2 regions of the Shewanella sp. ZOR0012 genome follow, and region 1 is predicted to be linked to the other one. Evidence: predicted binding sites of a transcription regulator. Region 1 holds the regulator's gene; the other holds the start of a gene.
What was found. Region 1 encodes MetJ, which represses methionine synthesis genes. Its sites were predicted from a motif close to TAGACGTCTAGACGTCTA; they were not measured.
Positions count from the first base shown of each region.

Region 2: the regulator MetJ is predicted to act here: its motif matches at 1,847-1,864, upstream of metK (methionine adenosyltransferase).

Region 1 covers NZ_JTLE01000094.1:1,789,167-1,797,001, forward strand. The annotation lists gene L976_RS09480 (pentapeptide repeat-containing protein) at 1-224, shown strand, start outside; gene phsA (thiosulfate reductase PhsA) at 724-3,006, shown strand; gene L976_RS09490 (4Fe-4S dicluster domain-containing protein) at 3,019-3,585, shown strand; gene nrfD (NrfD/PsrC family molybdoenzyme membrane anchor subunit) at 3,588-4,532, shown strand; gene L976_RS09500 (sulfite exporter TauE/SafE family protein) at 4,707-5,450, opposite strand; gene metJ (met regulon transcriptional regulator MetJ) at 5,558-5,872, opposite strand; gene metB (cystathionine gamma-synthase) at 6,095-7,258, shown strand; gene L976_RS09515 (bifunctional aspartate kinase/homoserine dehydrogenase II) at 7,270-7,835, shown strand, end outside.
Region 2 covers NZ_JTLE01000094.1:4,495,419-4,503,253, forward strand. The annotation lists gene tkt (transketolase) at 1-1,430, opposite strand, end outside; gene metK (methionine adenosyltransferase) at 1,907-3,058, shown strand; gene L976_RS21365 (GGDEF domain-containing protein) at 3,209-4,180, opposite strand; gene L976_RS21370 (hypothetical protein) at 4,504-4,845, opposite strand; gene L976_RS21375 (EAL domain-containing protein) at 4,838-6,850, opposite strand; gene L976_RS21380 (GNAT family N-acetyltransferase) at 6,976-7,536, opposite strand; partial or broken gene L976_RS21385 (GGDEF domain-containing protein) at 7,690-7,835, shown strand, end outside.

The DNA.
Region 1 (7,835 bases):
CGCAGGATGTGGATTTTCGTGAGGGCAAGTTTAATCGCGCCAACTTTAGTTACAGCGATTTTCGCCATAGCTTATTCGGCCGCACCGAGTTAATGGAGGCGGATTTCTCCGAGGCAACCGATTACGACATTGATATTTTTAATAACAAAATTAAAGGCGCCAAGTTTAGTCGCGATGAAGCGATTCGGCTGTTAAATGGCTTAGATATTACCTTGGTGGATTGACCTTATACCAACCTCATGCTGACCTCATATCAGCACCTGTTCGCGCTAATCGGTGCTGGTATTTTATCCTTTTAAATTAACGGGTTTATTGTGACAGCGATATCGCGGTATCACTTTTTAACTTATTGTTTGTAAAATTGCTTTTAGGTTTTTTGATAACTTTTTATTGTGGTGCGTATTGTAAAAATACCTCAAGCGTACGCATCGATACGGCCAATCAACACTATTGATCTTATTCACGAATTTTTAGAACAATTTTAACTTTTAGTTGCCACAGATCACACTCAACTTGCCTATGTGGTTTACCACAATATCCGCCTACTCCTTAAGGGATAACAATCACTCCGGAACAGCAAAATGCCAGCGTTTCTTAAGGCATTGGCATTAATAACTAAAAACCTGTGAGCAAATTTAGTGTTTCACCGCAGTGGTGACCCAAAGCCTAAGTTTGCGTGTGCCAATTGGCGCATAAGGGGGGATGAGTGTGATGGAGGTAACCATGATTGAGCTTAATAGGCGAACCTTTTTAAAGGGCGCAGGGGCCAGCGGTGCAACATGTGCATTAGCTAGCTTATTGCCGGGCAGCTTAGCGGCATTAGAGAGCAAGCAGCTTAAGGGCATGGGCAAAGAAATTGCCAGTATCTGTGAGATGTGCTCGACCCGCTGCCCGATTTCAGCGCGGGTGATTGAAGGTAAAAACGTCTTTATCAGCGGTAATAAGGCGGCTAAATCCTTTGGCGGTAAAGTCTGTGCCCGCGGCGGTGCTGGTCATAGTTTGCTGTACGATCCACAGCGGATTGTTAAACCCCTAAAACGGGTTGGCGAGCGTGGCGAGGGTAAATGGGCTGAAATCAGTTGGGATGAAGCCTATCAACTGATTGCCGATAATCTCACTAAAATCAAGGAAGCTCACGGCCCAGAGGCGGTAGCGTTTTCCTCAAAATCTGGCTCGCAAGAAAAACACTTATTCCACCTCGCCACGGCGTTTGGTAGCCCAAATACCTTTACCCATGCATCTACTTGCCCCGGCGGTTATGAAATTGCTGCTATGGCCATGTTTGGCACTAAGGTGAAACGCGATTTAAGTAACTCAAAATACATTATTAACTTCGGCCATAACCTGTACGAAGGCATCAACATGTCCGAAACCCGCGGCATGATGGCGGCGCAAATGGATAAAGGCGCCAAGCTGGTGGTGTTCGAGCCAAGATTCTCAGTGGTTGCCGATAAAGCCGATGAATGGTACGCGATTCGTCCTGGCACCGACGTGGCCGTCGCTTTAGCCTTATGCCATGTATTGATTGAAGAAAACCTCTACGACAAAGCCTTTGTTGAGCGTTATGTCGAAGGCTTTGACACCTTTGCCGCTGAAGTAAAAGCCTATACCCCTGAGTGGGCCGAAACGATCTCCGATGTGCCCGCCAAAGATATTCGCCGTATTGCCCGTGAATATGCGGCTAAAGCGCCCCATGCGGTGGTGGATTTTGGTCACAGAGCCACCTTTACCACCGAAGAGTTTGAAATGCGCCGCGCGCTTTACGCTGCCAACATCTTGATTGGTAACATCGAACGTAAAGGCGGGATCTACCTAGGGCAAAAGCCTAGTGATTATAACAAGCTCGCCGGTGAAAATGTGGCCCCCGTGCTGGGTAAGCCCGGCGTAAAAGATATGCCAAAGCCTGCGGCAAAACGTATCGACCAAGTGGAAGAACAGTACGCCATGATGTGGTCAGCGGGCGGGATTTATCAAACCGTCCTCGATGCGACTTTAAGCGCGGTGCCTTATCAGTTACATGGCTGGGTGATGTCCCGTACTAACCCAATGCAAACCATGACCGACAGAGCGCGTGTGGTCGAAGCCTTGAAAAAACTCGACTTTGTTGCCGTGTGCGATGTGTATATCAGTGAAACCGCGGCCTATGCCGACGTGATATTACCTGAGTCTACCTACCTTGAGCGTGATGAGGAAATCGCTGACAAGTCCGGTAAAAACCCTGCCTACTATGTGCGCCAACGGGTGGTTGAAACCCTAGGCGACACTCGTCCGTCATGGCAAATCTTTAAGGATATTGGCCACAAACTGGGGCTGAGTGAATTCTATCCATGGGAAAACATGGAGACCCTGCAGCTGTTGCAGGTAAACCGCGACACAGAGCTGCTGCGCCGGATCAAAGACGAAGGTTTTGTCAGCTTCGGTAAGCCGATTATGTTGCGTGAACCTAAAATGGTGGCCGAATTTACCAAAGCCTATGCCAATGCCAAACCTGCGGATGAAGACGGCACCTACGGCAGTTTACTCAGCTTTAAAACCCCAAGTGGCAAGATTGAATTGACCTCCGCCAAGGTTGAAGCCATGGCGCCAGGACGCGGCGTCATTAAGTTCCGCGAAGTGCAGCTTAAAAAGCCAAATGAACTCTACTTTATCCAAGGTAAGGTGGCGGTGCATACCAATGGCGCGACCCACAATGTGCCCATGCTGGCGAATTTGATGTCGGATAACGCTGTGTGGGTTCACCCAGATACCGCGAGCAAATTAGGCATCAGCAATGGCGACCCTATCCGCTTAACCAGCAGTGTAGGTACAGAGGAAGGCCATGCGTTAGTCACCCCAGGCATTCGCCCCGATACCGTGTTTGCTTATATGGGCTTTGGCTCTAAAAACAAAGAGTTGGTTAGAGCGACAGGCAAAGGTATCCACTGCGGAAACTTATTGCCCCACATTACCGCACCTGTGTGTGGCATGACGGTACACACCACTGGCGTCACGCTGGCAAAACGCTAATTGGAGGCTCAAATGACGAAAAGATATGTGATGGTGCACGATGAGAACAAGTGCATCGGCTGCCAAGCCTGTAACGTGGCTTGCCGCAGTGAAAACGGCGTTCCAGAAGGGGTGACCCGTTTGCAGGTGAGAGTCGAAGGACCCTATGGCGAAATGCCCCATCTGCACTTTAAGTACCACAGAGTGTCTTGCCAGCAGTGTGAAGATGCGCCTTGTGTGAAGGTGTGTCCAACGGGTGCGGCCTATGTGGGCGAAGATGGCATTGTCTCCATCCACGGCGATAAGTGTGTGGGTTGTATGTACTGCGTGGCGGCGTGTCCGTACAAAGTGCGTTTTATGAATCCCGAAACCAAAGTGGCTGACAAGTGTAACTTCTGTAAGGACACGCGTTTGGCCCGTGGTGAAGAGCCAGCCTGTGTGACTGTGTGCCCGACCGATGCCTTGGTGTTTGGCGATGCTAACGATCCACAAAGTGAAGTGGCCACACTGCTCAACACTAAGATCACTTACCAAGATAAGACCCATTTAGGCACTAAACCTAGGGTATATCGCGTTCCTACCAAAAGAGGGGGGATTTGATTATGAACAATACTTGGGGCGATATGGCGCAATATGATCCCGTCACTTGGCACTGGGTCATCGCCGTGTATCTGTTTATGGCGGGTTTATCCGCCGGAAGTTTGCTGATTGGCATTGGTTTGCGTTGGTTTAATCAAGAACAAACGCAAGTTGAGAGCAATATCCTCAAGGCCGCGGCAATTATTGGCCCTGTGGCAATCAGCTTAGGCTTGGCTTGTTTAGTGTTTGATTTAACTAAGCCTTTCCACTTTTGGCTGATTTTAATTAACTACAACTTCCAGTCCGTTATGGCGATTGGGGTACTAGCGCTACTGGCTTACTCACCCTTGGCATTTGCCTACGCGATTTTAGTACTGCGTGACGATTTGCCAAAGTGGGGCTTAGGTTTCCTCGCGCCTATCGCTAAGCTGCTGATGCCCTTTAGAAAGCTGATTGAAGTGCTATTGTTTGTTCTCGCCATTGGTGTGGGCGCTTACACTGGCTTCTTAATCTCGGCGATGAATGCCTATCCGATGCTAAACACTGCGGTATTGCCTGCATTGTTCTTGGTTTCTGGTTTATCAGCGGGCGCTGCGGCCAATGCGGTGCTGGCGCTGGTGATGTTCAAAACCGATAGCCACGACAAGACCTTAGCTAAAATGCATGGCTTAGAGCTGCCAGTGATGGCCATCGAAATCATGTTCCTGTTTATGTTGTTCTGCGCCTTGTACTTTAAGGGCGGAGCGGCGGCTGCGGCGCTGGCATCACTCACCTCTGGCGTGTGGGCAAGCGTATTCTGGATTGGCGTGGTCGGGATTGGCTTTGGTGTGCCATTGCTGTTTATGCTGCTTCCCGCAGCGACTCGCCACACTAAGGGCGCAATGATTATGGTGGCCTGTGCCAGCTTAACTGGCGTGCTCGCCCTGAGACACTTTATTGTGTATGCAGGCCAAAGTTACCTGAGCTAAGTGATGTTAGCGAATGCTCTAACCCATGGCATTCAAACTAGCGCAACAAATATGAGTATTACTTTAATGCGATTAAGTGATACTCAAATGGGTTACAACACGCATCCCTGCAAGCAAAAAGCACCGTTAAACGGTGCTTTTTTATGGCTGCGATTGACTGCAATTGGCAGGAGGTTATTGCGGTAATAACTCAATCACTGATTTGACCGTGAGCACTAAGGCGCTGATAGCGCAGAGGGCTAAGGTCGCCATCTTGGTCTTATGTTTATCCACATTTCCCACCAGTTTGCCCGCCACGAGATAGCCTAAAAAGACCGAGGGCAATAGCATTAGCGACAGCCAAAAGTGCTTGATTTCGAGTAGGCCCGTCACCCCAAGAATCGCCAAGGCAATGGTCGAACTAAAGATAAAGAAGGCCGATAACGCTGCGCGAAACTGCGAAGCATCCTTACCCGCCAATAAAATCGCCATCGGAGGGCCACCAATGGCGGCGATATTGCCAAAGATCCCCGAGACGACTCCCGCGCCAAATAGCGTCGCTTTATTCACTGGCAGGCTGAATTTATACAGGCTCAGCACCACGGCAACCGTCACAATCGCGGCAATTGCTAAACCAAGAATCGGCTGCGGCGCAAACAGCAACAGGCTGGCACCGATAAAGCCACCGGGCACTCGACCGATGAGCGCGTATTGCAAGCCATTGAATTCTAAATGGCCGCGTTCACGCAATAGGGTGAGTAGCGCGATGGAAAATCCCATCACAATCACGGGGGCGGGCACTAATTGGGGATCGACGATATACAGCAACGGACTGGCGACCACGGCTAAGCCAAACCCAATCAGACTCTGGGTGAGGGCACCTAAAAACACAATCACAGACGCAATAGCGAGCGTTTGTGGATCGATCAAGGAGAACATAGGATTCCATCAAAACAAAATAGGGATCGTTACTTTAACCCACCACGCCTGATGAGCATTAACGATCCCTAATAATTAGTTACGGCAGGATTATGGACGCTTAAGCGTTATTCCATATCTTCCCACTCGATCCCCATTTCGTCCATCAACCGCTTCGCTTCAGCGGGGATGCTGTCTGGGCACTCTTTCGACAGATCGGCATCATCAGGCAGAGGCTGGCCGGTGTAGGCATGCAAAAATGCTTCGCACAACAGTTCGCTATTCGTTGCGTGGCGCAGGTTGTTGACCTGACGACGCGTACGTTCATCCGTGAGGACTTTTAGCACTTTGAGCGGAATAGACACAGTAATTTTCTTTACTTGTTCATTCTTCTTGCCATGTTCAGCATAGGGGCTGATGTATTCCCCATTCCATTCAGTCATTGACTCACCTGTTATAACGCTAAATTCGGGGCAGATTTTAAACCCTTACAGATTACAGTCAAATTATTGCTACTATTTCTTAGCGATTGCAAACAGATTTCTTTATGTTTAGACGTCTAAACGTCTTAACGCCTATTGACGATACCACTGGGCTTAGGTACATTTAGACGTCCAGACATCTCTTTGCGAACTTAGGAGTTCCCGATGACCGCAGGCAAATTAGTGACCGAGCGTCAATTAGCCACATTGGCCGTTCGTCAGGGTATCGAAAGCGATACTCAATATGGCGCCGTGGTGCCGCCAATTTACCTATCGACTAATTACGCCTTCGATGGTCATAAAAATCCGCGCGAATTTGACTACAGCCGTTCCGGCAATCCAACTCGCAGTATTTTAGGCGATGCCTTAGCAAAGCTGGAAAAGGGCGCAACCGGTGTGGTGACTTGCACTGGCATGGCAGCCATTACCTTAGTGACCACTTTACTGGGCCCCGATGATTTACTGGTGGTGCCTCACGATTGTTACGGTGGCTCTTACCGTTTATTCACCAACCTCGCGAAAAAAGGCCAATTTAAACTGCTGGTGGTGGATCAAACCGACGGCCAAGCGCTTGCGCAAGCGATTGCCCAGCAACCTAAAATGGTGTGGATTGAAACTCCATCTAACCCTTTGCTGCGAGTCGTCGATATTGAGGCTATCGCGAAGGCAAGCCATGGTGTGGGCGCGTTAGTGATAGTGGACAACACTTTCCTGTCGCCGATTTTGCAGCAACCGCTATTGCTCGGCGCCGATATCGTTATCCACTCCACCACGAAATACATTAATGGCCATAGTGATGTGGTGGGCGGCGCGGTGATCGCCAAAGATCCCCAAATTGGTGAGACCTTACATTGGTGGTCGAACACCTTAGGCTTAACAGGTTCTGCCTTCGACAGTTATCAAACCCTGCGCGGCCTGCGTACTTTAGCTGTGCGCATTCGTGAGCACCAAAGTAATGCCGAGCGGATTGTGGAGTTACTGAGTAACAGCCCAGTCGTGAGTAAAGTGTATTACCCAGGTCTTGCGGATCATCCCGGTCATGCCATTGCCGCCAAGCAACAAAAAGGTTTTGGCGCTATGCTGAGTTTTGAGCTTAAGGGCGGCGAGGCCGAAGTGGTCGCCTTTTTAGATGCGTTAAGTTTATTCAGCGTGGCTGAGAGTTTAGGTGGCGTTGAGAGTCTCGTAGCCGTGCCCGCGACCATGACCCACAGGGCGATGGAGCCGCAGGCGCGTTTTGAAGCTGGCATTAAAGACACCCTATTACGTTTGTCGGTTGGTATTGAAGATGCCGATGACTTAGTTGCAGATATTCAAGCAGGATTGGCCGCCGTAGCGGCTTGTCAGTAGAGGAATAATAGATGGCACGTTGTCACTTACATAAATTTGGTGGTTCCAGCTTAGCCGATGCCGATTGTTACCGCCGAGTCGCCCATATTCTGTTAACCCATGGCCACAGTGATGATCTGGTGGTGGTGTCTGCCGCGGGTAAAACCACTAACTTTTTATATAAGTTGTTGTCACTGCGCGACAGCAACCAATTATGGCAAGAAGAATTACAAGTCCTTATCAGCTATCAGCAAGGCTTGATTGAGCAGCTGTTATCTAACGAGCAAGCGCGGGATTTACGTGAACGTTTAACCACGGATAAAGCCCAGTTAATCAGTCTATTATCTTTAGATGTACGCAACGATTACCAAATTAACCATGTGGTGAGTTTTGGTGAGCGTTGGTCGGCACGCCTGATGGCAGCGCTGCTGCGTGAATCGGGCGTGGCCGCAAGCCATGTGGATGCCTGCTCGATTCTCGTAGCCGATGAGGCCGCTGTGCCGCAAATTCGTGTGCAAGAATCCCGCGCCAAAGTGCAAGCCTTACTGGCGGCCCACCCTAACGAGCGCCTAGTGATCACCGGTTTTATCTGCGCAAA
Region 2 (7,835 bases), 2.7 Mb from region 1:
ACGGGTTGGTGAGTTGGGCCGTCTTCACCTTGACCGATAGAGTCATGGGTGTAAACGAAGATGTTTTGAATTCCCATCAGTGCAGACATACGTACAGCGTTGCGTGCGTATTCCATGAACATCATGAAAGTCGCGCCGTAGTTGATGAAACCACCGTGCAGAGACACACCGTTCATGATGCCGCTCATACCGAATTCACGCACACCGTAGTACACGTAGTTACCCGCTGGATCGTCTTGAATCCCTTTAGAACCTGCCCACAAGGTGAGGTTAGAACCCGCTAAGTCTGCTGAGCCGCCTAACAGTTCAGGCAGCATAGCGCCAAAGGCTGCAATCGCGTTTTGTGACGCTTTACGGCTCGCAATACCTTCGCCTTTGGCTTGGCATTCTTGGATAAAGGCTTGTGCTTTGGCTTCGAAATCGGCTGGTAATTCACCTTTCAGTACACGGCGCTCGTATTCGCTTGCCAGTTCTGGGTAAGCTTTCGCGTAAGCGGCAAACTTATCGTTCCATGCCGCTTCACGGGCAGCTCCCACTTCTTTAGCATCCCAACCAGCGTATACATCGGCAGGGATTTCGAATGGCGCATGTGGCCAGCCTAAGAATTCACGGGCTGCGGCGATTTCCGCATCACCTAATGGCGCGCCGTGGCAATCGTGGCTGCCAGATTTGTTTGGCGAACCAAAACCGATAATGGTTTTGCAGCAGATCATGGTTGGTTTGTCGGTGACCGCTTTAGCCGCTTCGATAGCAGCGCGAATCGCATCGCTATCGTGACCATCTACGTTAGCAATCACGTGCCAGCCGTATGATTCGAAACGTTTTGGCGTGTCATCGGTAAACCAGCCTTCAACATGACCGTCGATAGAGATGCCGTTGTCATCCCAAAATGCGATCAGTTTGCCTAAACCTAAGGTACCAGCCAGAGAACACGCTTCGTGGGAAATACCTTCCATCAAGCAGCCATCGCCGAGGAAGCAGTAAGTGTAGTGGTCAACAATCTCGTGACCTTCACGGTTAAACTGTGCCGCTAAGGTTTTTTCTGCAATCGCCATACCCACAGCGTTGCTGATCCCCGCACCTAATGGACCCGTGGTGGTTTCAACACCTGGGGTGTAACCATATTCTGGGTGACCTGGGGTTTTAGAATGTAACTGGCGGAATTGCTTCAGCTCATCCATTGGCAGATCGTAGCCAGTGAGGTGTAATAAAGAGTAGATCAGCATAGAGCCGTGACCGTTAGAGAGGATAAAGCGGTCTCTATCTACCCATTTCGGATTGTTCGGGTTGTGCTTAAGGAAATCATTCCACAGCACTTCAGCAATATCTGCCATGCCCATTGGGGCGCCTGGGTGGCCTGAGTTTGCTTTTTGAACTGCATCCATACTTAACGCACGGATTGCGTTGGCGAGTACTTTACGGGAAGACATGCTCTCTCCTGCTTAATTTGTGGGGTCTAGCGGGCAATTTGGACGCATATTTTCCCCTACATAGCGAAGCGACGCAAACGAAAATTCATCACAATCTCGCCTTACCATCGCCAATAGAACTTTTTGCGATAAAAAATGGCTTAAGGATGAACTATTCAAGCCAATGATTCGTAGTTTAAGTCGCTATGACAATACTCTGTACAATTTCCCCCAAAGCTCGTCTCGGTGGAAAAGAGGAAATGCCGCCGCGTATCCTTAACGGAATTAGATGGATTTTAAACACTTTTAATTAATTATTTTCAATCAGTTAAATGACTAACATGCTTTTTAGTTCAAATTTTAAAGCTGAGATTTACCTCACTAAGTACAGAAATATTTAGCTTTGGGGGTGTCATGGCGATGAAATTCCACTAAAATAGCCGTCTAGATGTAGATGCTTCTACACGTTTGATTGCTAACAACGAGATTTTCCTACTATGGCAAAGCACTTGTTTACTTCTGAGTCGGTCTCAGAAGGTCATCCCGATAAAATTGCAGATCAGATTTCTGATGCTGTGCTAGACGCGATTCTGGCCCAAGATCCCAAAGCACGTGTCGCGTGCGAAACGTATGTCAAAACTGGCATGGTATTAGTAGGTGGCGAAGTGACCACCTCTGCCTGGGTTGATATTGAAGAGCTGACCCGTAAAACGGTTCGTGAAATTGGTTATATCCATTCAGATATGGGCTTCGATGCCGATTCTTGCGCCGTATTAAACGCGATTGGTAAACAGTCTCCAGACATCAACCAAGGTGTCGACCGCGCCGATCCAAAAGAGCAAGGTGCCGGCGACCAAGGTTTAATGTTTGGTTATGCCAGCAACGAAACTGACATTCTGATGCCTGCGCCTATTACTTATGCCCACGCATTAGTGAAGCGTCAATCTGAAGTGCGTAAAAACGGCACTCTGCCATGGTTACGCCCAGATGCGAAAAGCCAAGTTACCTTCGCTTACGAAGACAACAAGATTGTTGGTATCGATGCGATCGTACTGTCTACCCAACACAGCCCTGATATCGCCCAAGCGGATTTGATTGAAGGCGTGATGGAAACCATCATCAAACCAGTTCTGCCAGCACAATGGCTGAGCAAGGACACTAAATACTTCATTAACCCAACTGGCCGTTTCGTTATCGGTGGTCCAATGGGTGACTGTGGTTTAACCGGTCGTAAGATCATCGTGGATACCTACGGTGGTATGGCGCGTCACGGTGGTGGTGCATTCTCTGGTAAAGACCCATCAAAAGTTGACCGTAGTGCTGCTTACGCTGCCCGTTACGTTGCGAAAAACATCGTAGCAGCAGGTCTGGCAGACCGTTGTGAGATCCAAGTGTCTTACGCTATCGGTGTAGCTGAACCGACTTCTATCAGTGTTGAGACTTTCGGTACGGGTAAAGTATCTGAAGAAGTCTTAATCAAGTTAGTCCGTCAACACTTCGACCTGCGCCCATACGGCCTAACTGAAATGTTGAACTTAGCTCGTCCAATTTATCAAGCGACTGCCGCTTATGGTCACTTTGGTCGCAGTGAATTCCCATGGGAAGCGACGGATAAAGCTGACGCACTGCGCGCCGATGCAGGTCTATAATCTACATTATCCCCATGCTTTCGCTTGTAAAAAAACCGCCTAACGGCGGTTTTTTGTTACCAATGACAAAGGTTACAACCTTTAACTTTTTAAAATGATAAGTACAATCGAATATTAGGTGACGAGTCTAGTATTGAGACTATCTTCCTATTATTCCGTAAAACAAGGCTCTAAATGCACACCATGGCAACAGTCTTTACCAGCCCGCTTAGCAACATATAACGCCGCATCGGCTGCACTAAGTAACAGAGTTTCAGAATCACGAATTCCTGCACAGAGAGTCGCAACCCCAACACTCGCACTCAATCGAGTATCTCCCTCGATAACAATATCCAATGCTTTAATTGCTTGACAGATCTTCTCAGCAATCTGTTGAGCATTTTCTCTATCCGTATTGCCTAGGATTAACGCAAACTCGTCTCCCCCAAACCGGCAAGGTAAGTCAGCAGGACGTTGGCAGAAAGACTTCAACACTCTTCCCACCATCTGTAACGAATCATCCCCCATCTGATGGCCAAGGTGATCATTACATGCCTTGAAATTATCCAAATCCAGCATAAGAAGGGAAAGCGGGGTTTGCTCTCGCTGACTTCGACGCCACTCGTTGTGCAAAAAACGACTAAATAACCGCCTATTAGCTAAGCCAGTTAATGCATCGTGTTCAGATAAATCCGCTATCTCTAGCTCCAGTAGTTTACGCTCAGTAATATTGGCATGGGAAATAACGTAATAACCGGGTTCAACGCCTTGGCCTTGAACTGAGACGACTCGCATCAGAAAATATCTTAAGATATCAGGACTATGGCAAGGGTACTCCATAGAAAATCGCTCTTGGTCATGCTGAATAACTCGGCGAATACCCTCAAATGCGGTTAGTGCAAGCGGCTCATCAGAACCTGCACACACATTCATATAGTTTGTCCCAATCCAATTATAGCCCTTCGGCATACCATTTTGCTCGGCAAACCGATTCCATGAAAGATTGGTAAATTGTATGACACCTGTACTATCAATTACCGAAATTTGATCCTCCAGAGAATCTAGAAGAGCAGCCAGAAATTTGGCATGTTCGATAAAATACGATCCATCACACCAATCATCATCCACCATGGCAGTGTACATCCCGCGCTAAAAACAATACAAATTTGATAAATAAGTAGGTTAAGTAAAGCAGCCAAATCCCAATACGCCAAGAATAAATACTCAAAAAGAGGTACTAAATAACTTAATACTAATGAACAAATGAGCAAGTTATTATCAAGAACACTAAGTAACTAAGTTTACCATTATTAGGGCGTGTTGACGTTTCCACTTTTATAACAATTAGGCGCGATGTTATGCTGTGCAAAGTGCATGACGTGTCGTAATCCCTCGTTTGGCGAAATAAGAAACACAAAGCCACTGCAGAATTTATTATTCTAAGGAATATCAGAATTGTTTATGTTTTAGCAGTGGTCAAAATGAGCGTTTTGCATACACAGCAGGTTTATCTGCGCGGCGGATAACAGTGCACACTCTTGTTCGCCAATTATCCTTGCACCTTGAACGACCTCAGGCGTTAAACATACTATAGCCGCACTGTAAGCATTGGTGCGGCCGCAATCGAGCCAACAATCTTCAATCTGTAACCAATAATGGGGGCGACTATCTTCGCAATCGACTTCAAATCCTCGGGCCTCACATTGCTGCAAGGCACACTCGGATAATAATACGCGCAGGTTGTCCCACGCCGATAAACTAGTCTGGGCATAGTTAGTCAACAAGATATTGACCAAGGATTTACTCACCATTTATCTCCAACCAAAAGGCTTTAGCATCGGGTCCTGGCATTGCCTTGGCATATAACCAACCTTGCACATAAGCAACACCAGCTTCTTTTACAAACTCGGCTTCAACACAGGTTTCAACACCCTCAGCTGTTAAGCTAAAACCTAAACTACTACAAAGTTTGCAAATTTGCAGATATAAAGTACGACCTTTAGGCTCACTGGCATTGGCGAGAATACTGCGATCTAGCTTAATACCATCGACATTGATTCGACTCAGTAGACTTAAACTCGAAAACCCAGTACCAAAATCATCCAACCAAAAACGGAAACCACACTGCTTAAGCTGTTTGATACAGCTATCAATGCGGCTTAGATCCAACATGAATGCCGATTCTAACATCTCAATTTCGACCTGATGAGCAACACTACCTAATCTATCATTCATAATCGCTAATAATTGACTATCAGTGATGTTATTGGGGTCAATATTGATACTGACCTTAGGAAAAAAGCCCTCTAATGCCCAACGAGCAAGATCTTCTGCAACGGTATTAATTACAAAACGATCAATAATGTGGGAATAGCCCGCACGTTGAAACGCATCAATAAAATAAGGGCCTTTTAAGGCCCCATACTCATCCCGAAGACGAATAAGCGCCTCAAATCCAACCACTTTACCATCAATTAAAGCAATCTTAGGTTGATAGTGAAGCTGTAATTCACCGGCTAACACCTCTTTGATGGTTTTCTCTAAATTAATTTCAGCCTTTAAAGACTCTGACTGTTTTTTTAGATAATGTGTTTCATTCATCAGCTCAATATCTGCTTGAAATTGAATCCTTTTGATAAGCTCACGATCGAACTCATAGTGTTCACTCATTAAAGAAAATCGCTGTACAAATGGTAGATAAATCAACACACCGATAGCTATCAAAAAGCATTGAAATATTACAGCACTAAAATGCCCACTCGCCATATAAGCATTAATAAATGGAGGTGTTATCCAAGGAAAGCTATGAGCATCAAATTCTAGAATACCTATACTGATGGCGCTATAGGCCAATATAAAATTCACTATGGGCGAGAGTATAAATGGCAATAATAATCTAGGGTTGAAAATAATAGGTAAACCATAAATTAATATTTCATTGATATTGAAAAATGCAAAGGGTGTTGCAATCTTAGCAATATGGCGTGTTGCACTGTCTTTAGAACTAATGAAAATAGCAATAATGAGCGATAAAGTTGCCCCGCTGCCACCGTAAAGAATAAACAAATCCATAAATTGACTAGCAGTTAGATTAGGTACAACCTCAGTCAAGCCATTATCGACACCAATTAATAGTAGATATGCATTATCACCGTGCACTCCGAAGCTCCAGAGCACATGGGTTAATAAAATACGGATAAACAATTGGATCCCAATACTAGCGGTTTGCAAAGTATCAATTAGTGGCGAAAAAAACCAGCTAAGTAAGGCAGATGCTTCAGTAACAAGCATCAATATAACCATAAAACAAATAACTACTGGCAAAAAAATATTCAGATGCTGTTTTAAGTATCGACTCAATGCTTTTCCTTTTACTAAGTCTAGCCATCGCCAAGTAACCAATATGCGCAATAGATATGCCGTTAAAATCGGTAATAAAACCACCCGAGGATCACCTAAAACCACATCAACATAATCAATGCTAAGTACTTCCTCTGTGGTTGGCACATGCAAAGCCAGTAAGATGCTAAAGGAGATTGAGCACACAACAATCGCTGAAAGCTGAAGATATTTGGCAAAATGGAAGGAAAGAGAAATAAGCGCAAGCAACGGAAATATCTTTGCAAGCTGCACAGAAAAAAATGTTAAGCCATAAAAAAATGCCGTTGTTTGCCATTCCGGGATCCAACTACTTAATAACGCTATAACCAGTGATAGTAGTGAGTTTACAAGAATAAACGGCAATAACGCGATGAAGGACTCACGTACAGAGATAAGAAAACTTCTGTCCAGAAAATTTCGAAGTTCAAACATGATATCAGGGTTATTATTGACAACTATTTAATAAAACATAGTCGATCAATCTTTTAGGACACAATCAACCTAAAAAATACTGATTTTTGAAAGCAGAACAACGTAACATATGGCGGGAAAACGAGTTAACGATGAGCGAGTGCATATGAGCGAATATCAACGCTCATAATATAATAATCCCTATCAGAAAAAGTAAAAAAATCTGCAACTTGCATTTTAGCTTTACGAGTATGCGCCGCCAAAGAACGCTCATTTTCATCAGCTATAAACGTCACCAGATAAGTAAAACTAGGCGCAACTTCTCGGTAAATGCGAGTAACAAGTGCCTCAAAAACGCCTTGGCCACGATATGCTTTATCAACCCAGATAGGACCGTATTGGCAGCTGTTTTGCACCGTTAATTGAGGACCATCGCCATTGATTCGATTCAATCTTTTCAACAAATTGCGATAAATTGGCCAGATCTCAAAAAACGACCAACGTCCCGCAATCACATAACCTATAATGCGTCCGTTAATTTCAGCGACCACAATCCAATGCTTATCAATTAGCTGAGTTAATTCATTACGATTAAATGCTTGCCCTTCCAAATTGACACCATTAGACATTAACTCATCATTGAGATGCTGGCGCTCTAACGCGGCCAATATATCAACATCTTGTTTAGTTGCTAATCGCGTTTGCATCAGAGGTATGTCCAAGTTGAGCTTATCACTAGATTTTAAGCGCGTCAGTATACTTAAATAAATGCTAAAGACTTTATTTTTTAGGAAAAAATTTGCTAATAACGCTATTGTTTCCCACACTTATTGAATTGTAGGTCATTCACTCGCCATTTTATGCTGCCAGAGACTATCAATTCCCAAATCAGTGTGCTTGACAACGATCTACTTCAAGTCAATTTAGGTCGTTGGATGCAACAATGCGAATTAATAAAAAGTTACTACAGCGCTACCCACGTGTTTGTATTACAGATAACGCAATC